3 regions of the Halobacillus sp. ABD4_316 genome follow, and region 3 is predicted to be linked to each of the others. Evidence: riboswitches for the same ligand, from Rfam matches in the RefSeq annotation. Region 3 holds a riboswitch; each other region holds the start of a gene.
The links. Region 3 has a riboswitch for thiamine pyrophosphate ahead of thiW (energy coupling factor transporter S component ThiW). Riboswitches for the same ligand answer to the same signal wherever they lie in the genome.
Positions count from the first base shown of each region.

Region 1 (7,423 bases), on a different contig from region 3:
ACGCTGCACAACATCCCGGAGGGACTTGCCGTCGGTGTAGCCTTTGGTGCGCTTGCCTCGAGCGGAACGGAATCGACGCTTGCCGGAGCGGTCGCCCTGGCGCTTGGTATCGGTATTCAAAACTTCCCGGAAGGTACAGCCGTATCCATGCCGCTCCACCGTGACGGGATGGGCAAGAAGAAAAGCTTTATGTTCGGGCAGTTTTCCGGCATGGTCGAACCAATCGCGGCCGTCGTTGGTGCCGTTGCTGTGATTTTCATCGAACCGATTCTTCCTTATGCCTTAAGCTTTGCTGCCGGAGCGATGATTTTTGTCGTGGCTAAGGAAATCATCCCGGGTTCTCATGAAAAAGGGAACGTGAACCTCGCTTCGATCAGTCTCATGCTCGGTTTCGCCATCATGATGACGCTCGATGTCGCGCTGGGGTAACGATGTGCTTACCTATTGGAAGAACTGCTCCCTATATTATGCAGAGTGCCCACGTTCCGCTTTTTGGTGGATGCTTGCCGCGGGCACGGCCTCAGCTGACTTGGGCAGGAAAACCACCTGCCCAAGTGGATCTTCGGTCCGCGCTGTTCCCGCAGGCGTCACCACCAAACACTTCACGAGACCTTACTAAATGACGAGATGAAAATAGGGATGGGTTGACTTGAACGCTCATCAGCTTAAAGCGGTTTGCCGGAGCTTCAGGAGGCATTAGAAAAGAACACGTGCTCTCTACAAATGGAAAAAAGCTCAGAGACAGGGTCTCTGAGCTTTTTTTATCCTGTATACCGATGATAGAGGGTTTTCGCTTCGGCTACACTCTGGGTTCCGTGAATGAGGGCACGTCCGTCTTTAAAGAACACCATCCGCTTATCCCCGGTCGTAAACGAAAGCAGGTACGGGTTCTGTTCCACCTTGCCGTCCTGACCGGACAGGGTCTCGGCGAGCACGGTCAGGTTCCATTCCTGCTTCGATGCCGGGCGGATCTGCACAGAGTCGCGCCCGCAGAGGACAGCTGTCTTCATCTGCTGGTCATAGGATAAGAACGGATAGGATGCCTCTCGGCCGCAGGACGGACAGTCATCCTTTTTCACGCTGGAGACGCCGATGGCTGAATGCTGGTTCGTCCATAGATCAAAAGAAACGAGTTTCTTCCTGACAGCGTCCCAGTCTTCGACTAACAGTTTCATAGCTTCTGCTGTCTGATGAGCGGTCACCATCTGGACCGCTGGACTGATAATACCTGCGGTGTCACATGTCAATCCTCCAAGCGGCACCTGCTCCATCAAGCAGTGCAGGCACGGCGTATCTCCCGGAAGAATGGTATAGCTGATGCCATAGCTTCCGACACAGGCCCCGTAAATCCACGGGATCTGATGCTTTTGGGCAAGATCATTGATGATCATCCGGATATCAAAATTATCAGTGGCATCAATGATGACATCAACGCCCTCCAGAAGGGGCTCCAGTTCAAGGGGTGTCGCATCGACGACTTTTGCATCAATGATGACCTCACTGTTTACCTGCTCCAGTTTCTGCCGGGCAGCGACCGCTTTCGGAAGCCGGGTCTCTGCGTCTTTTTCTGTATACAGCTGCTGACGCTGAAGATTGCTCCATTCCACATAATCCCTGTCAAGGATCGTCAGTTTTCCCACCCCGGCGCGCACAAGATTTTCAGCGGCTCCGGTTCCGAGGGCACCTGCCCCGATGATCAGTACATGTTTGCTGCTGATTTTCTCCTGCCCCGTTTCCCCGATGGGCTGGAACAGAGTCTGTCTTGAATATCGGTCGTTCATGTTCGGCTCATTCCCTCCATTGGACTGCTGGCCGCAGCATAACGCTTTTTCGGGATCCTCCCTGCTTCAAATCCGAGCCGTCCGGCCTGTATGGCAAGCTTCATCGCTTCCGCCATTTTCACAGGATCATCGGCGGCAGATACAGCAGTATTCAACAGCACACCATCAGCGCCAAGTTCCATCGCCGCTGCTGCATCGGCTGGTGAACCGATGCCCGCATCCACAATGACCGGCACTTCGGCCTGTTCAATGATCAAATCCAGCTGATGCGGATTGAGAATCCCCTTCCCTGACCCAATCGGGGACGCCCCTGGCATTACGGCGTGGGCTCCCATTTCTTCCAGTCGTTTTGCAAGGACGACGTCATCCGACGTATAAGGAAGAACCGTAAAGCCTTCCTCCAACAGCATTTCCGTCGCCTTTAACGTTTCGACCGGATCGGGCAGAAGCGTTTTTTTACAGCCGATCACTTCTACCTTAATCATATCGCAAAGTCCGGAAGCTTTGGCTAATTTTGCATGCCGCACCGCCTCTTCAGCATTTTCCGCCCCTGCTGTGTTAGGCAGAAGTGTATAACTGCCTACGTCCAGCTGTTGAAGCAGGTCCGGCTGCTGCGGTTCAAAAATATTCATTCTCCGGACGGTAAAGGTAAGGATATCGGTTTCCGATACGTCTACAGCCTTTTTCTGTGCTTCAAAATCAGGATATTTCCCTGTCCCCAAAAGCAGTCGTGAGTTAAACGTGAAATTTCCAATCTTAAGCATGATTATCCTCCTCCTACGAATTGGACCAGTTCCATTTGATCGCCTTCATGCAACTGTGAATGGCCGTGCTCGCTTTTTACTAAAATGGTGTCGTTCAGTTCCACCATCACCACCCGGTTATCCAATTGAAAGTGACTCAGAAGCGTACGGACATCATCCAGATGGTCAGGAATCTCATGCCACTCGCCGTTTATTTTCACATTCATGATGATCCTCCTTTATAACGTGATGAAGCTTTGTCCACTCGTCACCCAGTCCAGCTCCACCGGCTTCCCTTCGATTTGGTCCGCCACCAGCGTTCCAGTCACCGCCGAAAGCAGGATGCCGTTCCGGTAATGGCCTGTCGCCAGCCACAGCCCCTCTTTTTCAGGATGAGGACCGACATAGGGAATGCCGCTTTTCGTCTGCGGCCGGATTCCGGCCCACGTATCTTCCATTTCGGATTCCCGAAGTGAAGGAACGAGGCGTCGGGCTTTTTCCATCAATTGAAAAAGGCCCTCTACAGTAACGGACTCGTCGAAGGAACCCACCTGTTCAGTGGCGCCGATAACGAGGCGGTTTCCCGCCTTCGGAACGATGTAGCAGCCTTTTGTGAAAAGGGTCCCTGTGATGAGCGGCCGTTTCGTCCGGACAGAAAAGCACTCCCCTTTGACCGGGTACGTTTCCACAATGGTGCGTTCAGCATTCAAAAGCGAAGCACTCCACGCCCCGGCCGCTGCGATGACAGCATCCCCTGTATACGTGCCTCCGATGGTGCTGACTCCAATGATCCGACCGTTTTCTTCCACCAAACCGGTGACGTCCGTGTGTTCCAGGAAATCCGCGCCGAGCGCTGCGGCCGAAGCCGCATACGCTTTTGTCAGCTTTGGTGCGTCTACCTGTCCGTCTTCCGGCAGGTATAATGCTCCTGTAATCCTGTCGGAAAGAGACGGCTCTGTATCACGCATTTCATCACGATCGATCCACCGGGCTGTTTCACCGACCGCTTCCTGCGATTTCCCCAGCTGCTTCCACGCTTCCTTTTCCTCATTCGTAAGGGCAATTTTATACAACCCTTTCTGCTGGAGTCCGATATCCACCCCGCTGAGTTCTTTCAATTCAGCTGCAAGAGAAGGAAACATCGCCCGGCTCGTTCTCGCCATTTGAAAAAGCGGATCGTCCCCTTCCCATTCGGACTGAGCCCCAAGCATGCCGGCGGCGGCGCTTGATGCTTTCTGTCCAGTTTTCCCCCGGTCGATGACGAGGACTTTTTTCTGCCGCTTAACCAGCTGATACGCAATAGAATTCCCAATCACTCCACCACCCACAACAATTGCGTCATAAAACATCCCTTCATCTCCTTCCCAGTCGGTATTGATAACGGCGGACCGCCTTTTCCGCATCGTCTGCTAATAGAATGCCGGATAGTACAGCCGCTCCCGACGCTCCAAAGGGCTGAAGACGGCTGACATTTTCCGGTGTCAATCCCCCTATCGCGGTGACAGGCAGCGAGACTGCCTGTGTGACCCTCTGCAGAGCCTCGAGCCCGCGTCCCGCCGATCCAGGCTTGGATGCTGTCTCAAAGACATGTCCGAACAAAATAAAATCTGCTCCCCGTTTTTCTGCAGTGACAGCTTCTTCTACAGAATGGACCGAACACCCGGCGTTTAAAAAAGGAAAAGCCCGCTTAACCTCTTCGACCGGAAGACTGTGTCCGGCCAGCTGCACGTGAGGCACTGCTTTTGCCACGGCTACATCCACCCTGTCATTGATGACGAGCTTTTCGGTTGGAAACCCAAGGTCTGTCAAAGCATCTACAGTATCCGCCACTTCACTTGCGGACCACTGCTTTTCACGAAGATGGAAGAAATCAATCATCGGTTCAATCGCAGCCACCCTTGTGCACAGTTCCTCCCTGGACTGCCGCCCTGTGGAAATGACGTGCAGTTTCATTCACGTCCGGCTGCGATCGACTGTTTTAAATCAAACGGCCATTCCTCCATACGGTAAGCCATTTCCCAGAACATATATTCATACTGACTGCTGATGATAAACAATTCCTTCATCCGGGATCTGCCGGCATCTGTTTTCGCTTCAGCCAGTTCATCAAGGCGCTCGATCTGCTCTTCTACAAGCGTCCGGAACCAATCCCCTCCGTAAGCCGCAATCCATTCCTGATAGACCGGTTCTTCCGGTGACGATTCTTTCAAATGTTCGCCGACTTCATAATACAGCCAGTAGCACGGAAGAATCGTCGCAATCACATCCCCTAAGTCCCCGTTATACGCTCCTCTGTACATATGGGACGCATACGCATAGGCCGTTGGTGACGGTTTGAACTGCTCCCGCTCTTCCTGCGTAATGCCGAGCTGCTTCAAAAAATTCTCATGAAGCCCAAGCTCAGCTTCATACGTACTTTGAGCATGAGACGCCATATTGGCCATGACAGCCATATCTTCAGACTTTGCAGCTCCCAGTGACTGGACACGGGCAAAATGAGACAAGTAATACGAATCCTGAAGCACATAATAACGGAACTTTTCGAGAGGAAGCGTTCCCTCTCCAATCCCTGTGACAAAAGGATGGTGAAAACTTCCCTCCCAAATCTCATCCACGGCCTTTCTGATTTCTTCTGAAAATGTCATATCCACTCTCTCCTTTGTTGAACGATCCGCCACTGATTTTTCCCACTAAAAAAGCCACTTTCCCCGGCATAGGAAAAGTGGCTGATATACATTTATTTTCATAGACATGTATAGGTATCGGCCACTTCCCTACGCTGGTATAAACCAGATCAGGTTCCAAGAGTCTTAAAGCATCACTTTAATCTCAGCCTTTGAGAAGGCACCCCTAGTGGATCGCTCGTTATTCAATTCCCTTTCATCGTAACACGTTAGAATTTTTTGTCAAAAACAGATTTTCGACTGCCGTTCCACGGCTTTCTGGATACTGTTGGCGGTCCATGGAGGAATCGGGACGGGACTCTCGTTTAGACCCGGCTCGACCCAGACCATGTCCGCCACTTCTTCCGGACTCTTTATATAGGGCTCTCCTGTGAAATCCGTAGTCAAAAACACGATATTCAGAACCTGGATATCCCCGATTAAAAAAGTATTGCTGTGTACATAGGTAAGGTCCCCATCCAAAGTGAGGCCGATCTCCTCTTTAATTTCACGGCGGACGTTATCTTCCAGCACATCAAGGGAATCCGGACTGAACTCCATTTTCCCTCCAGGCAGCGAATACAATCCTCCCGCGTGCTCCTCTTCCGGTGACCTTTGAATAAGTAGAATATGGTCCTCTTTCATAATGGCCGCTTCTACGTTTATGATATAAGAATACGACATATACAAACCTCCTTTTTTAACCAATCCTTACCAAATTCGACACACCGCTTCAATTTCCTCCCCCTCATGAAGAAAAGACTATTGAGCATATTCATAGTGTCTCTTTATTATAAACCGTTACACAGAACGGATAATAACGTCTTTGACTTTCTGCATCGCTCCATCAATGGCAGAAGCCTTCAGGGAAGCGAGGTAGACAACGACACCTGCTCCTTCTTCCACCTTACCAAAGCGCTGGATATCCACGATAATGGTCCTCTGCAGGGAAGGACAAGTCAAGTCATTTCATTCTAAAAACACCCGCCCTTTTCAGGACGGGTGTTTTTTTATGCTCATCTCAGGTAAAATATGGCTCGGAGAGGAGGAAAACAATGACACAACTGAAAGTCCTTTCTGCGTGGAACATCCTTCCCGCTGCGCTTTTGATCACTGCCGGATGGTTTCTGTTGGATGTCAATCCATCCAACACCTACACGGGATCCCTCTTTCTTATCCTGTTCTGGACAGTGAAAAGCGGACTGGACGCCTGGAGGTATCACTTGATCCGCCAAAATAAGCATGCCATTTTAAACTTCGGCTTTACCGCTGTCAGTCTTGTCTTGTTGTTTTATGTCCTCTAAGGGAAGGCAGCAGTTAAAGAGAACCATCCACTTATAAGGAGCGGATACATATGTTAAAAAAGATTCGAATCCTCTTATCAGTCATAATCATCCTTTTGTCCGGCTACGGATTATGGACAGATAAATCAGGAGACCTTTTGTCTTTCACTCTCGCAGGTTTTGCCATTCTTATGGTTATCCTTGGCCTTGAAGAACAAAAAGAAACAACCAAAAAGCGTGCCTCCATTTATTATGCGGTCTCTGTTTTCTGTCTGTTTACTTCCATAGCCGGATTCATCCAATAATAAGAGTCCCTTTAGATGAGATCCCTATTCCTGCAAACGCGACTTAAACATCCTAGATCGCATAAGGGAAGGCGACGTGGAGTGTTCGATGGTGACGCCTGTGGAAAAGCATAAGGTGAAGATCCACTTGGGCAGGTGGTTTTCGTGCCCAAGTCAGCTGAGGCCGTGCCCGCGGCGGGCATCCACCGATAGGCGGAGCGTGACAATCGCAGTCCCCCCCTCGAGGAGAAAAGCTTTTCTACATGAGGAGAGCCCCTGGAGAGGGGCTCTTTACACCAACGTATGGATAAAATCAATTTCACTCATCACCTGTATGCCGTTCCGTTCAAGCAGGGCCGCCGTGACCCCTTTTCCAGTAACCTGTCTCCCGCTGAACGTGCCGTCATAGACGAGGGTACTGCCGCAGGACGGGCTTCCCTCCTTCAACACTACCGTATCAATCTGCAGATCTCTTACCGTTTCCAACGTCAAATATGCCCCTCTTATGTACGTCTCTGTTACATCGGTTCCTGTCTTTTCCATTACACGGGCCCGGCCTTTCAGGACATCCTCTCCATCACCGCCGATAATCTCTGCCGGAGGGCGCGGGACCATGAATCCTCCCAGCAGTTCCGGGCAGGCGGGAACCGCTTTCTTTTCCAATATTAA
Region 1 covers NZ_JBSWZA010000001.1:84,038-91,460, reverse strand. The annotation lists gene ACXAJH_RS00575 (ZIP family metal transporter) at 1-429, shown strand, start outside; gene ACXAJH_RS00570 (hypothetical protein) at 466-594, opposite strand; gene ACXAJH_RS00565 (thiazole biosynthesis adenylyltransferase ThiF) at 762-1,781, opposite strand; gene ACXAJH_RS00560 (thiazole synthase) at 1,778-2,545, opposite strand; gene thiS (sulfur carrier protein ThiS) at 2,548-2,751, opposite strand; gene thiO (glycine oxidase ThiO) at 2,764-3,873, opposite strand; gene tenI (thiazole tautomerase TenI) at 3,878-4,477, opposite strand; gene tenA (thiaminase II) at 4,474-5,169, opposite strand; TPP riboswitch at 5,279-5,386, opposite strand; gene ACXAJH_RS00535 (NUDIX domain-containing protein) at 5,431-5,871, opposite strand; gene ACXAJH_RS00530 (hypothetical protein) at 5,989-6,150, opposite strand; gene ACXAJH_RS00525 (hypothetical protein) at 6,243-6,491, shown strand; gene ACXAJH_RS00520 (hypothetical protein) at 6,542-6,775, shown strand; gene ACXAJH_RS00515 (2-thiouracil desulfurase family protein) at 7,046-7,423, opposite strand, start outside.
Region 1: it holds a riboswitch for thiamine pyrophosphate, as region 3 does, so the genes downstream of both, tenA (thiaminase II) here and thiW (energy coupling factor transporter S component ThiW) in region 3, are expected to answer to the same signal.

Region 2 (7,423 bases), on a different contig from region 3:
CCCAGTTATGCGAAATATGTAAAACATCAAGATAGGGGATGATCGGGATATAGCGCTCATAAGGAAGCGTCAAGTTGGAATTGATCTGTGTGCGTACGCCGCGTTCATGAGCGTATTTCAACAGGGGCAGCACATAGTTTTCGACGGATTTTTTCGACATCATCGGCTCCCCGCCGGTAATGCTCAAAGTCCTCAGATGAGGAATCTCGTCCAGTCGCTTCCGGATCAAATCCATCGGCAGCGCTTCGGGGTCCCTCTGCTGCAGGGTATATCCGACCGCACAGTGCTCGCAGCGCATATTGCACAGCGTCGTCGTCGTAAATTCAATATTGGATAACGTCATATGCCCGTGTTCCTTCACGTCCATGTAGGCTTCCCACGGGTCAAACTCAGGTGTAAGCTTCTGAAGCTTCATGTTGGTACTCATAAAATATGAAACTTCCTTTCTATTTAATTGATTCGGTCTTAACCTTTCCTATTCTAACATTATTCAAGCTCGAACTATACCATTCCTTCTTGACGAACGTGAAAAAGAAGCAGGAAACGCCTGCATATCGAAAAAGGAGTTTCCCCGTGTGACAACGAAAGGAAAAGGGTAGACGAATAGATAAAGGAGGACACCATCGATGCAGCCAACCGTTATGATTACCGGATCCTCCAGCGGATTCGGACAGCAGACCGCTGTGAAATGTGCAGAGAAAGGCTTCCGTGTCATTGCAACAATGCGGAATATGGAAAAAGCGTCGGTTTTCCAAAACGCAGACCTGACGGAAGACGTGAAGCAGAAGATTGAAGTGTGGCAGCTGGATGTCACGGATGATACCTCGATTGAACGTTTTAAGGAAAAAGCAGAACAACTGGAGCGGGTGGATGTGCTCGTGAACAACGCGGGCTATGCGGTAGGAGGGTTCCTGGAACAGGTCCCACTTGAGGAATACCGCCGGCAGTTCGATACGAACGTCTTTGGTGTTATAGCCGTCACGAAGGCTGTTCTGCCCGTCATGAGGCGCCAAGGGTCCGGAAAAATACTAAATGTCAGCAGTGTCAGTGGATTGATCGGTTTTCCGGGGTTATCGGCGTATGTATCGTCCAAGCATGCGCTGGAAGGACTTTCTGAAAGCCTGCGCTTTGAACTGCAGCCATTCGGCATTGATGTCGCGTTGATTGAACCAGGCTCTTTTCAGACGAATATCTGGTCGTCCGGTATGAAGCTTCCAGAGGAAGTACACAATCCTTCGTCGCCGTATGCTTCCTACATAAAAGGACTGTGGAGTGCCTTGAACGAAGAGTCACGGGCCCAGCCGGCTTCCGTCGCCGACCTCATGACAGGACTGATCCAAAAAGACAAGCTGAAAAAACTGCGTTATCCAGTCGGAGCGGGCGTCCGTACCAACGTGCTTTTGAAAAGGATTCTTCCATGGGCATGGCTCGAAAAGGCGGTATTGAAACGGATATTAGGTTCCACCAAAACAAAAGGAGGAAAACCAGATGGCCGAGTACAGCATTCTTGATGGGGCAGAGGAAATCAAATACGAGGGCAATGAGGTGGGGATACTCGTCTCCCACGGGTTCACAGGGACGACCCAGAGCATGCGTCCGCTCGCAGAAGCATACGCACGCGAAGGCTATACCGTTTACTGTCCACGGTTGAAAGGACACGGCACAGCACCGGAGGATATGGAGACGACGTCCTATAAGGACTGGATCGAATCAGTGGAGAGCGCCTATCAATGGCTGAATGAACGGTGCAGTTCTATATTCGTCGTCGGTTTATCCATGGGAGGAACGCTTGCCCTTTATATGGCCGGTGAGCATAAGGACATCCAGGGGGTTATTCCGATCAATGCAGCAATCGACATCCCGGTGATGGAGGAGAGTGCGGCGACAGACGAACGTTTTCTTGATGCCATCGGCTCCGATATTAAAGACCCCGGCCAGGATGAACTGGCCTACGACAAAACACCGGTCAAATCCATTACCGAAATCACGGTCTTAATGGATCATGTGAAAAAGCGGCTTGATACGATTCACTGCCCGATTCTGATTTTCGTCTCGGATGAGGATCACGTCGTCTCGCCCAATAATTCAGAAGTGATCTTTGATTCGGTCTTTTCGGAGCACAAGGAGCTTGTCCATTTGGAAAACAGCTACCATGTCGCAACACTGGATCATGACCAGGATTTGATTGTCGAGCGCAGTCTGGAATTCTTCCAGATGTATACGAATACAAAATAGACTCCATTGCCCGGGAAATAAGTTTTGTCATCGGAGAGAAGTTTGATATAATAGAAGCATAGCAAGAAGAGTAATCGGTACAAAGCCTACAAGGGGAGCCTAGCGGCTGAGAGTGAACCTCGTTCAGACCCTTCGAACCTGTCAGTTAGTACTGGCGCAGGGATGGCGGCTTTTTTGATGGTGCAATGCATTCGGGATCCCTCCATCAGGAAGCGTCCCTGTCTGCATTGCTTTTTTTGTGTCTTTTTTTAAAGGAGGAATGCTGGAATGAGAAACCGCAGAGTCCTATTTTTAGTAGAAATTGCGATCTTTTCCGCATTAGCACTACTACTGGATATCCTTCCGTTTTTATCATTTAAATTATGGGCCCAGGGCGGTTCCGTTTCGTTTGCAATGGTGCCGGTCTTCATTATGGCCTTCCGCTGGGGCGTGAAGGGAGGCGCGGCTACTGGACTGCTGCTCGGCATCTATCAGATTTTGACCGGTGCCTATATCATCACCCCTTTGCAGACGCTGTTGGACTACATTGTGGCGTTTGCGGTGATCGGTGCGGCAGGAATCGTGGCCAAACCGCTTTGGAATGCGATCCGCTCCAAGGAAACGAAAGCTCTCGTCGGGTGGATCATCGCGGGGTGCTTTATCGGCAGTGTACTCCGCTTCTTCGGTCACTTCGCAGCAGGGATCATCTTTTACGGTGAGTTTGCGCCGGAAGGACAGCCGGTCTGGCTGTACTCCCTCGTTTATAATGGCGGATACATGCTGCCTGCGTTTATCTTAAGCGCCATCGTAATCAGCCTTTTGTTCATACAGCGTCCAAAGCTGCTGCTTCATTAAATGAGAAAAGTCTTCTGCCCCTGCGGTAGAAGGCTTTTTTTTCCATGTTTGAAACACCCCCGGGTAGTGAAAAGACAGGCAGAGACCAGGGGGGATAAGAATGAAAAAAATAAAGGGGTTATTAAAGAAGAAATGGGTCTGGCTGCTGCTTTTGATCGTGCTGATCCTTTCGGTCATGATTGCCTATCATACCTCATGGAAAGCGCTCCCGGAAGGCGTTTCCTACGAGGGCGGTGTCCATCAGATGGAGGATATCGAGTTTTTCCGTGACCTCTCCTATGAGAATCAAGAGGGGGATACGGTTCATGATCTTCAGGTTTTTGAGGAGATGTATGCCACTATAGGGGAAGCGGATGATTTTATTGTCGCTGATATGTTTCTTTTCAACGGCTACACGAACGGGAAAAATGAATTTCCCGAAATCAGCAGTCGTCTCGTGGACGCTGTATTAGAAAGAAAAGAAGAAGTGCCTGAGCTTGAAGTCGTGTTTATTACCGACCAAATCAATACCATTTACGGCTCCTATGAATCGGAAACAATCCGCCGCCTGGAAGATGGCGGGGTGAACGTCGTCTTAACCAATCTGGACAAACTGAGAGATTCCAATCCGTTATACTCGAGTGCGTGGCGTCTGATGTTTTCCTGGATGGGTAACGGAGGAGAAGGGTGGATCGGCAATCCGATTGCCAAGGAGGCCCCTGACGTGACGCTTCGATCCTACATGAAGCTGTTGAATATTAAGGCGAACCACCGGAAGCTGCTTGTGACTGAGGATTCAGCCGTTGTATCCACGGCTAACCCTCATGATGCCAGTGGGTACCATGAGAACGTCGCTTTCAAAATGGACGGTCCGATTATAGAGGATATTTTGGAAGCAGAAGAAGCGGTGGCCCGCTATTCCGGCGGGGAATTCATCGACTACAGCAGCTATGAATGGGAAGAGCAGGAAGGACCGCTTCAGACACAGTTCGTGACCGAAGGAAAGATCTATGACGCCGTGCTGGAAGAGCTGGAGGACGCTGGTAAAGGGGATGACGTATGGATCGGGATGTATTATTTAGCGGATAAAAAGGTGACCGCCCGGATCGATGAAGCGGCCAACCGCGGGGCTGAAGTACGCATCATTATGGATCCCAATAAAACCGCGTTCGGCCATGAGAAGCCGGGGCTCCCCAATTTGCCGGTGGCTGCCGAGCTGAAGAACCTCGGAAATGAGAACATCAAGCTGCGCTGGTATGACACGAACGTCGAGCAGTATCATACGAAAATGCTGTATATAGATGGGCCGGATGATGACGCCATCGTCGCCGGTTCCGCCAACTATACGAGAAGAAACCTGTCCAACCTTAACCTGGAAGCGGATGTCGTCATCCACGGGCCCGGGGAGGAGGAGGTCTTCCAGGAGGTCAACGATTACTTCACGAGGATCTGGTCCAATGAAGACGGCCATTATACAACCGACTATGAAACCTACCAGGACAATCTGACGTCCATCCGCTATGCTACGTATTATCTGCAGAAGTGGACATGGTTTACAACTTATTAAACAGAAGCCCCTGACGCATGTTTTGCGTCAGGGGCTTTTTTATCAGGAGAGAATTGCCTGAGCTTTTGCAGGATTGGTTATGATAAGAAGTACTTTTCCTTCATCCAGGTCTTCTTCATATTGTCCAGCTTCTTCTTTGGAGAATCCGATTTCCTGCATCTTTGTGCGGAGCTCATCGCCTTTTTTACTGAAGATATTCGTGATGACGCTTTTCGCATCCTGCTCGGAAGCACCAATCGTATTCGCATTCACACTCTTCGAAATCCGTTCGGTCCGGTCATCATCATGGGACAGGATGTAAATCTCTTCGTTATCAATGCCTTCGTTCTTCAGTTTTTCTACCATATCCTTCAACTGTTCATCATTTGTGTATTCACGTACAAGTGGTTTCATTTTTTCACCGCTCCTTTTTTTATATCATGTTCTACAGTAAAATTACCCGTTATTTTCTATTGTTAATCGGAATATGGGAAGAGAAGGAAATCTGAATGTGTTGTCGAATGGTAAGGATATTGGAGGGAAAAGAGATGAACAATCAGATCATTGCTACATTTTCGATCGCCGCCTGTGACCCCGGCCGTGAGGAATGGGGCGTGGCCGTACAGTCCAAGTTTTTAGGCGTCGGCTCCGTCGTTCCATGGGCGAAAGCAGGTGTGGGAGCGGTGGCCACCCAGGCTTTTGCCAACCCTGCCTACGGTCCGGAAGGGTTGAAACTCCTTGAGGCAGGGTTGTCTGCGGAGGAAGTCATCGAAAAGTTAACGGACGAAGACCTTCAAAAGGAAGACCGTCAAGTCGGAGTTGTCGACCGTTCCGGTCAGGCAGCGACTTTTACCGGGAAAGACTGTTATGACTGGGCTGGGGGAATCACAGGGAAGCATTATGCGGCTCAAGGAAACATATTAGTAAATGAAGAAACGGTGACCCATATGGGACATGCGTTTGAACAATCGGAAGGCCCCCTGGCCGAACGTCTCATTAGAGCCATCCAAGCGGCGCAGGAAGCAGGGGGAGACAGCCGAGGAAAGCAGTCGGCGGCCGTGCTCGTCGTTCGTGATCAAGCAGGCTACGGCGGACTAAGCGATGTCGCTGTAGATCTCAGAGTGGACGATCATCCTGAGCCGATCAAGGAACTGGAGCGGATTTACCAGCTGCACCAATTGTACTTTGGTGAAACGAAGGAAGAGGATGTCCAGCTGATCGATGAAGATGTAAAAAGGGAAATGGTAGGCCATTTAGTCCGTCTTGGCTGCCTTGAAAGTAAGGAAGTTGATGACGAGGTGTTCTATGAATCCTGGACGACGTACCTGCATACCGAAAACTTCGAAGGTCGTGAGCTGGACCAGGGGAAAGTCGATCGGAAGGTGCTGGATTTTATGAAGAGTCAGCCAGGTAAAAGCGAAAGAAGATAAAGGAAGAGGGGATGGGGCATGGAGGTCGCAGCGATTACATCGGCCGTTTTATTTTGTTTCGTGGCTGTGTTTCAAGTGTTACTCGCGTCCGGTTTTCCGCTCGGGGAAGCGGCCATGGGGGGGTCCCACCGCGTCCTGCCGGCGAATTTGAGAGTCGCCAGCGCACTGAATGCCCTGCTGTTGGTTTTTATGGCCGGTATCGTTCTTCAGCATGCATTTCAATTCTCTGATCTGCTCCGATTTTTACCCACTACGATTCTCATGTGGGTAATCATCATTTTCATGGGCATCAACACATTGATGAACTTAATCTCAAGGAGTAAAAAGGAACGTCTGATCATGACTCCTGTTTCAGGCCTGTTGTTCATCCTATGTTTATGGGTGGTGTGATTTAAGGCGTCTCTTTGAGATAGGGAGAATGATCAACATAAGGGTTCCGGTTATTCTTACCAGCACCGGAACCCTTATTTTAAGAGAAAGCTACATAGCGATCCTTCGGGGGATAAAATCAGGACGTCTCTTTGCGGATGTTTACGTATTTTTTTACATAGATCAACAAACTTAAAATAAATAAGGCTTGAATCAATCTAGTCAGCAGTCCGACCGAAATATGGGTGTTTATCGAGAATAGAAGGAGTGGTTTTTCTATATGAAAGCCTAACAAAATATGGATAAAGTTGTAGATTCCTGTCAGCCATATGAATACAAGCAGTGTTTTTTTCATAGTGGTCACCTTCCATCATGGTTTTATAAAAGAAAATTTTCCCTGTTTATATGGTAACATTACCCATTTTCTGTATACTAGAGGAACGGCTGAAGGAAGCTCTGGATGATATTCATAACCTTTGGGAGGTGATTGAATGGGCTTTTATTACTTTATTTTATTTGGCGTGGGGGTCGCGCTGGGAGTTTTGGGAGGAAAGAAACTCTTCCATTCCTCCACGAATCCTGCTGCTTGGGCTCAACTGGTCATTGGAGTCGTGTTCGCCGCTTCGTCTATCGTTTTGTTTCAGCCGGGCAGCTCAGATGTTATTTCACAGATGCTGCTGAAGCTGCAGGACTTTTTCTTTTGAAATACATGAAAAAAGAGAGGTTTTTCTTTGGAACTCATTGTATTTGGAGTTATCGCACTAACCAGTGTGTTCGTTATTATCCTTGGTCTTTTAAGCCTCAAGAATGAAAAGGACACAAAGATCATCCGGACGAGAACAATGGATATGGAAAATACCCGTGTAATAAGAAGCTTCAATAAAATCTGTAAAGGATGATGATATGCCTTTCAGCCTTGATAAAGCAAGCTTCGGCATGAGGGTACTGGCTGAAGTCATCGATGTCCTGCTTATCTATATTCCAATTGGAGTCTTTATACCTTTCTTTTTTGGTATCCATAATGGTCCAT
Region 2 covers NZ_JBSWZA010000005.1:168,774-176,196, forward strand. The annotation lists partial or broken gene yfkAB (radical SAM/CxCxxxxC motif protein YfkAB) at 1-427, opposite strand, end outside; gene ACXAJH_RS17735 (SDR family oxidoreductase) at 627-1,511, shown strand; gene ACXAJH_RS17740 (alpha/beta hydrolase) at 1,489-2,235, shown strand; TPP riboswitch at 2,317-2,415, shown strand; gene thiT (energy-coupled thiamine transporter ThiT) at 2,503-3,069, shown strand; gene ACXAJH_RS17750 (phospholipase D family protein) at 3,170-4,615, shown strand; gene ACXAJH_RS17755 (YflT domain-containing protein) at 4,658-5,008, opposite strand; gene ACXAJH_RS17760 (DUF1028 domain-containing protein) at 5,143-6,024, shown strand; gene ACXAJH_RS17765 (hypothetical protein) at 6,043-6,414, shown strand; gene ACXAJH_RS17770 (hypothetical protein) at 6,533-6,748, opposite strand; gene ACXAJH_RS17775 (hypothetical protein) at 6,885-7,097, shown strand; gene ACXAJH_RS17780 (RDD family protein) at 7,297-7,423, shown strand, end outside.
Region 2: it holds a riboswitch for thiamine pyrophosphate, as region 3 does, so the genes downstream of both, thiT (energy-coupled thiamine transporter ThiT) here and thiW (energy coupling factor transporter S component ThiW) in region 3, are expected to answer to the same signal.

Region 3 (7,423 bases):
GGCGGAGAAGTCTTTACATCCAACGATGATAAAGCCGTGCGGCTGCGAGACACACTGGCGAAGATCCAGGAGGAAATCGGTGCCGAGGGCATAGATGAAGTCATGTATGCCTGGCTTTTGAACCATCCGTCCCGGATTATGCCGATCGTCGGATCCGGTAAAAAGAACCGGATCGCCGGTGCCGTTAGAAGCCTGGATTACACCCTTACTCATGATCAGTGGTTTGAAATTCTACAGAGCTCCATGGGCCATGATGTACCGTAATTCATTTACAAACGTTTGATTCTATAAAAAGGACCGGAACGACGCTCGTCATTGCGTCGTTCCGGTCCTTTTCAGCGTTTATAACTCTCCAACAGCCTTCCGGATATCCTCCGCTTTCGTAATGGCGGATATGACAGCTGTGCCGGATGCGCCGGCTTCCATCACTCTGTGTGCATTTTCCGTGGTGATGCCGCCGATGCCGACCACAGGCATGTCCGGCTGTCTATCTTTTAATTCTTTGATCCATTCCGTACCGGAAACCGGGTTGGCATCCTTTTTACTCGTTGTAGGATAGACCGGTCCTGCTCCAAGGTAATCAACGAGATCAACGGGGCTGTTTTCCCATTCATCCAGGTCGGAGACGGACAGACCGATCACCGCATCAGGATGTGCCTCCCGGATCCCCTTGACGTGTTCATCCGACTGACCGACATGGATGCCTTCCGCGTTCAATCGGCGGAAAAGGTCCACATCATCATTTACGATGAATAAAATACCGGCGGATTTACAGCGCTGCTGCAATGCAGCCGCCAGCTGATATTTTTCATCCCCCTGCAGCGCCCCTTCCCCTTTTTCCCGGAATTGGAAAGCCGTAATGCCCCCTTCAATCGCTTCGTCCAGGATGGATAAAGGGTCCCTGTCACAGTCCTGACTGCCCATGATCAAATATTTTCTGAGCTGCTGTTCCAAATTCACCGGTCCGCCTCCTCTTCTGCTCCCAGAGCATCGATAAACGCAGGAACAAATGTCCCGGGTCCTGACACATGAGGGTGAGAAGCGGCCTGTTCTGCTGCTTTACCAAAATGATAGAGACCGGCCCGGACGTTTCCTGCGCGGTCTCCTTCAATGGCAAGAAACGCAGTGAGAACGGCACCTAGCAGACATCCGGATCCTGTGACTTTTGAAAGCCATTGGTGTCCTGTATCGTTTTTGAAGACTTCTCCTTCATACCCGATCACATCGGTTTTGCCTGTGCAGACAGCCATCGTCTGATAAAGTTCAGAAACTTTGAGAGCAATCTCATCGGTATTGGAGGCTTCTCCAGAGTCCACCCCTTTTGTTTCGACTTTCTCTCCAGCAAGGAAAGCCAGTTCTCCCGCATTGCCTTTGATCACATCGACATGAACCGTCGACAATATTTTCCTACAGGCCTCTTCCCTGTAGGAGGTGGCAGCGACTCCTACAGGATCCAGAACGACAGGGACGCCGGCTTCATTCGCCGCTTTTCCCGCCTCCAGCATCGCTTCCACCTGCTGCTCGTTCAATGTGCCGATATTCAACAGAAGGCCGTCTGCCAAACGAGCGACATCCCCGGCTTCCTGAACGGCATTCGACATAATCGGCGAAGCGCCGAGAGCAAGCAGGCCGTTGGCTGTATAATTCATGACGACTGCATTGGTAATGTTATGAATCAAAGGGCGTTCACTCCGCAGCTTCTGGATCAATGTTTGTGTCATGGATGAAAAACCTCCCTGCGTACAGCGAAATGATTGGTCGGGCCGTCCCCTTTACCAAGATCGAAAGAATGGCGAATAGCCTCTGTCACAAAATGCTTGCCCTTCTCTACCGCCTGCGCGAGCGGATATCCCTGGCTCATATAAGCGGCTATAGCAGCCGAGTACGTGCAGCCTGTGCCATGGGTATTCGCTGAATCAATCCGTTCTTCTTCGAAGGTGTGCAGCTCATATCCGTCATATAGAAAGTCGACCGCTTTCCCTTTTAAATGGCCGCCTTTTACAAGCGCAGCACCGGCTCCCAGCTGTTCTACAATTTCCACAGCTGCTTCCTTCATATCCTCTTCATGATGGATCCTTCGATTGAGAAGGGTTTCTGTTTCCGGAATATTGGGGGTGACAAGCGTCGATTCTGGTACAAGATGCCTTTTTAAATAGATCTGTTCTTCCTGCTCTACAAGCGGATCTCCACTTTGAGCAATCATGACAGGGTCCATAATATACGGAGCATCGATGGTCTGCATCCAGTCTTTAATGACCTGCATCATTTCCTTATTGGCAATCATCCCTGTCTTCACAGCGTGCACCGGCATATCATCACTTACCGCAAACAGCTGCTCACGGAGGAAGGAGTCAGGGAGATGATGCACATCTTTGACTCCTGTCGTATTTTGGGCGACAACCGAAGTCACCACACTCATACCATAGCTTTTCAATTCCTGGAATGTTTTCAAATCGGCCTGGATGCCGGCTCCTCCACTTGGATCCGTACCGGCAATTGTTAATACACATGCGGGTTTCATTGAACCACTTCCTTTCCTATCAATCATTCTTTTCAATTGGATTTCATCAGGACTGCGGGAGCGGGCTTTCCACCTTCACTCTTGATAAAAGGAACACAGCAATGACCGCTCCTGACAGACTACTCACTAGAAACGACGGAAGAAACGCAAAGACCGCTGCTGAGCTTCCCATGAACCAGCTGGCGAAGGGAACGGCGGCCAGAGCACCAATCACACCTGTGCCCAGCACTTCTCCTGCTGCTGCAGAAAGCTTCCGTGCATAAACCTTATAAAATACACCGGCAAAAAACGCCCCGAACATACCTCCGGGAAAAGCCAGAATCGTCCCGAGTCCCAGCAGAAAACGCAGCAGGCCGATGACAAAAGCGACCGCCACCGCTGGAATCGGACCGAGCATTACGGCTGCCATGACATTGACGGCGTGCTGGACAGGGTAGGCTTTGGCTGCTCCAGCGGGAAACGATAAAAACTGCGAGCCTAGTGTACCTACGGCCACAAGGACGGCCATGAATGTAAGAATTCTGGTTTTATTCATCAGTCAGCTCCTTCCTGGGAATAAAATAAAAAACCAGGTCCACCGGGGACCTGGTTTTGATAGAAGAAGTCGATCAATGACGATCATGTGACTACTTCCCTCCGCTGGTATTAACCAGATCAGGTACGTAAGAGTCAGAAAGCGTCCATGCTTTCCTCTCAGCCTCTTCAGGCTCCCCTAGTAGTTTTGAAATCTATTCACTTGCATCCATCATAACAAAACTGGTTGAATCTGTCATCATCTCCTGCCTCATGCAGCCAGGCAAAAAGACTTCCGTTCACTGCGGCCCGGGCTTCTCTACTTTTTTCAGGAGCCACAGCCGCACACTCAGCTCCAGTAAAAATAAATCATCCGCGTTCAACAAGGACAACCCCGTCAGCTGTTCAATATTCCTCAGCCGGTGCAGAAGGGACTGCCGGTGCAGATTCAGTGCCCTCGATGTCTGGCTGACATTGCTGTTGTACTTGTTATAAACCATAAATGTATGAAGAAGCTCCGCCTGCCTTTTCTGATCATAATCAATCAGGGGCTGGAGAGTATCCTGAACAATATCCTCGATTTCTTTTTTATGGGATAAGGCCATCAAAAGCCTGTTCATCCTTGTCTCCTTAAAGAATGTCCGGCCCCCGGCCTCGTTCTGCTGCTCTCCCATCTGCAGGGCTGTCCGCGCTTCCTCATAGCTGTGATGGAAGACTTGATACCCTTCTTTATGACACGAAATCCCCCATTGGATCGTGACACCAGCCAGCAGTTCGAACAAACGCCTTTCGACAAGGTCCAGAAATTGATTCGCTGCTTCCTCACTGCCTGCTTTATCCGCCTCCAGAAAGATGATGACTCTCTCTTCATCAAAGGTCGTCATCACCTGCCGTCCCACCATGTGCCCGGCATAAGCGGCCTCCTTCTGGATGTAATAGTTGCGGCTCTGTAGAGAAGAAGAAGAGGGAAGCTGTCCATCGTTTCCTACTGAACGGCTTGCCGGCCGATGGAACAGAACCTCTCCGACAAAGCAGACGTAAGGTTTCTCAAGATCATAGCCGAGAAGCCTGGCTTTCGACAACAGCTGCTTGTCCATGCGCTGCTCCTGCTTCGCCAGTTCCAAAAGAAAGTTATCCTTGAGACGGATTTCTGTCATTTCGATGGCATTTTCCTTCACGAAATAAAGGGCACAGGCGGTCAGCGTGTGCTCAAGAATCGTCATCATCTCTGTTGTTACCTCTTGGTCCTTTTCCGGCTGAAACAACAAATATCCCTGTTTCTTATAGTTGGATAGAATCGTAAGCTGATAACAGCATTCTTCACCGATTTGATAAGCTTCTATAAAATGTGTAAGCGGGTGCTCCACACGGAAAGGATGCTCAATTAAAGAAACAACCGCTTCTTTACGCCCGTTCAACGCTTCAATCAGGGAAGAATCAAAATGCTGATTGGCCCGGATGTGCTTCAAATGGTCACTGATGGCATTGGGCAGCCCTGTGTATTGATAGAGGATGGTCGTGATTTCCTGAAGTCCCTTCCCATTCAGCACGCAATTGATCAATTCCTGACGGATCCCTTCGACATGCCTGTGAATCTTCTGTTTCTCATCATTGATTAACTGCAGCACGCCTTGAAGAATATCCGCAAACCGTACTTCCCAGGGGATTTCCACAAGCACGAGCTCATGTTGTTCAGCTAGAGCAATGATACGATCAGGGATTTTAAACAAATGACGGCCGGTGGCAAAAGCCAGAATGGAAGCATCTGACCGGATGACATCCTTCACGTAGGCCTCCAGGGCCGGGATATCCTCCCCGCATCCCACTCCCGTGCTGAGAACAAATTCATTGTTTCTCACAAAATTTTCGACAGGCGTCTCTATGACAGAGATCCACTCCACATCACGCTCATAAACAGGCGTCTGCACGTTCGCTTTCTCTAACATCGGCAGCTTCAATACCTCTTCCACAGGTACACCCATCCCCACTCCCCCTTTTTCAGTTGTCCATCCACGTTCGAACCGTATCTGTATCTACATTGTTTCCCGTAATGATCAAGACCACAGGCCCTTCCAAAATCGGCTGATCAAGGAGATAGCCGGCTCCAACAGCGGCTGCACCCTCTACGATAATTTTATGATGATCAAGGAGACTGTATAATCCCTCTTTAATACGGTCTTCCTGTAAAAGCACACCTTTATCCATCAACGACCGGGTCATAGAAAATGTATAACGGTTATCCTCACCAATGCCACCCAGCAGACTATCGGCCAGGGTATCCTCTTCTTCCAGCCTAACGACCGCCCCTTTTTTCAGACTGGCCTGCATGACGGCACTTCGTTCCATCGTCACCCCGGTGACTGAAACAGCAGGATCCATCTTTTTCAAAACGAATCCGATCCCGGATAAAAGGCCGCCTCCGGACAGCGGGATCACCACTTCTTTCAGTTCAGGAAGCTGTTCCATCAATTCAAGACCGATGGTTCCCTGTCCAGCAATCACCTCGGGGTCATCAAAGGGCTGGACGATCGTCATTCCATACTTAGATGCCAGCTCCCTGCAGCGAACAGCAGCTTCATCCTGACTGACCCCCGTCCGTTCGATATCCGCCCCCAGACGCTTCAGACGTCTAAGCTTCGCTTCTGGAACACGACGGGATAGGCAAACCGTACAAGGAATACCCATCTGCCGTGCTGCGTAGGCGGTGGCGATTCCATGATTTCCTGTAGAAAATGTTGTCACACCACGCTTTTTTTCATCTTCTGTTAAAGATAGCAGCTTGTTTGCCGCCCCCCTTATTTTAAAAGATCCTGTAGGATGGGATTGTTCCATTTTCAAGTAAACCGGCTGCCCTGAGCGGTCGGAGAAATACTCCGAATACACAAGCGGCGTCGGTTTCACGATGCTCCCGATACGTTTCCTCGCTTTCCACACATCTCTCAACAACAGCTGTTCCAAAGAATCCCCCCTGAAATAGATAAAAAATTCTGATTATTACTTATTATAGGGGATGGATTGATAGTCGGAAAAGGGGCAGAGAGGGGAATCTTTGTAAAACCCTCTAAAAAAAGCCCTCCCATGACGGGGAGGGCTTGATGTATTCAGGATGATTTCTTCTTTCCAGACGTCGTTGTTTTCGTTCGTGCTGCTTTGGTCTTGCGCTTTTTCGTGGGTCCTTTTGTCTTTTCAAGGGATTTTTCCAAGGCGTCCATCAGACTTGTAACGTTATCCGGAGCCGGTTTATCCTTCGCTGTTGTAATTTCTTCATTATTTTTCTTCGCTTCAATCAGTTCCATCAACGCTGTCCGGTAGTCATCTTTATATTTCCCAGCATCAAATTCGGTGGTCAGCTGGTCGATCAATGTAACAGCGGTACTCAGTTCTTTTTTACTTAAATCAGATTCTTCAGGGACATTCGGGACATCCTGGACACTCCGCACTTCATCAGGATAGTGGATGGTCTCCATGACTAAGGTGTTCTCATACACTCTTAAAACAGCCAGCTGCTCCTTCGAGCGGATGATGATTTTGGCAATCCCGATTTTACCGGTATCCCCGAGTGCCTGACGCAGAAGGCTGTAGGCCTTGGCCCCGCCTTCGTTTGGAGAGATGAAATAGCTCCGTTCAAAGTATATCGGATCGATCTCCTCCAGTTTTACAAAATCGAGGATTTCCACCGCTTTATCGTCTTGTTCCTTTTTCAGCTGCTCTAAATCCTCGTTGTCCAGTACAACAAACTTATTTTTCGCATACTCGTAGGCCTTAACGATTTCTTCACTTTCGATTTCTCTGTCACAGACAGGACAGCTCTTTTCATATTCCACCGGCGAATGACACTCTTTATGCAGCTGCCTCAGCTTAATATCCTTATTTTCTGTAGCAGCATGCAGTTTCACAGGAATGTTGACCAGACCGAAACTGATGGTTCCTTTCCACATGGTGTGCATAGTGATGGCTCCTTTTTTCTTAGCTTTTGCGTTCAAAGTGAAAATATGTTCCATCCTGAAAGGACAACCTAAGGGAAAAAGGAGGAAACGTATGAAACGCCCGATGCTGCTTACCCCGTCCGACGATCTCCCTGAAGGCGAGGAGTGGATGTATGAACCAAAATATGATGGCTTCCGTGCATTCCTCGAATGTACATCTGAAGGCATCCGCCTGATCAGCCGGAACGGGAAGGATTTAACAAATAAATTCCCTGAAATCAGTGAAGCCGTCCCTCCTCCGCATACAAGTCCCTTTATTCTGGACGGGGAAATTGTCATTCTGAATACAGCTTTTCAAGCCAATTTCGACCTTCTCCAAAAGCGGGGACGTTTAAGAAAGACAGCGAACATTCGAAAAGCAGCGGCGGAGCGGCCTGCCTTATTTGCAGCTTTTGATTTCGTT
Region 3 covers NZ_JBSWZA010000002.1:286,965-294,387, reverse strand. The annotation lists gene ACXAJH_RS08575 (aldo/keto reductase) at 1-264, shown strand, start outside; gene thiE (thiamine phosphate synthase) at 343-960, opposite strand; gene thiM (hydroxyethylthiazole kinase) at 957-1,721, opposite strand; gene thiD (bifunctional hydroxymethylpyrimidine kinase/phosphomethylpyrimidine kinase) at 1,718-2,521, opposite strand; gene thiW (energy coupling factor transporter S component ThiW) at 2,568-3,056, opposite strand; TPP riboswitch at 3,136-3,245, opposite strand; gene ACXAJH_RS08550 (PucR family transcriptional regulator) at 3,334-5,016, opposite strand; gene ACXAJH_RS08545 (pyridoxal-phosphate dependent enzyme) at 5,033-5,992, opposite strand; gene ku (non-homologous end joining protein Ku) at 6,136-6,981, opposite strand; gene ligD (DNA ligase D) at 7,073-7,423, shown strand, end outside.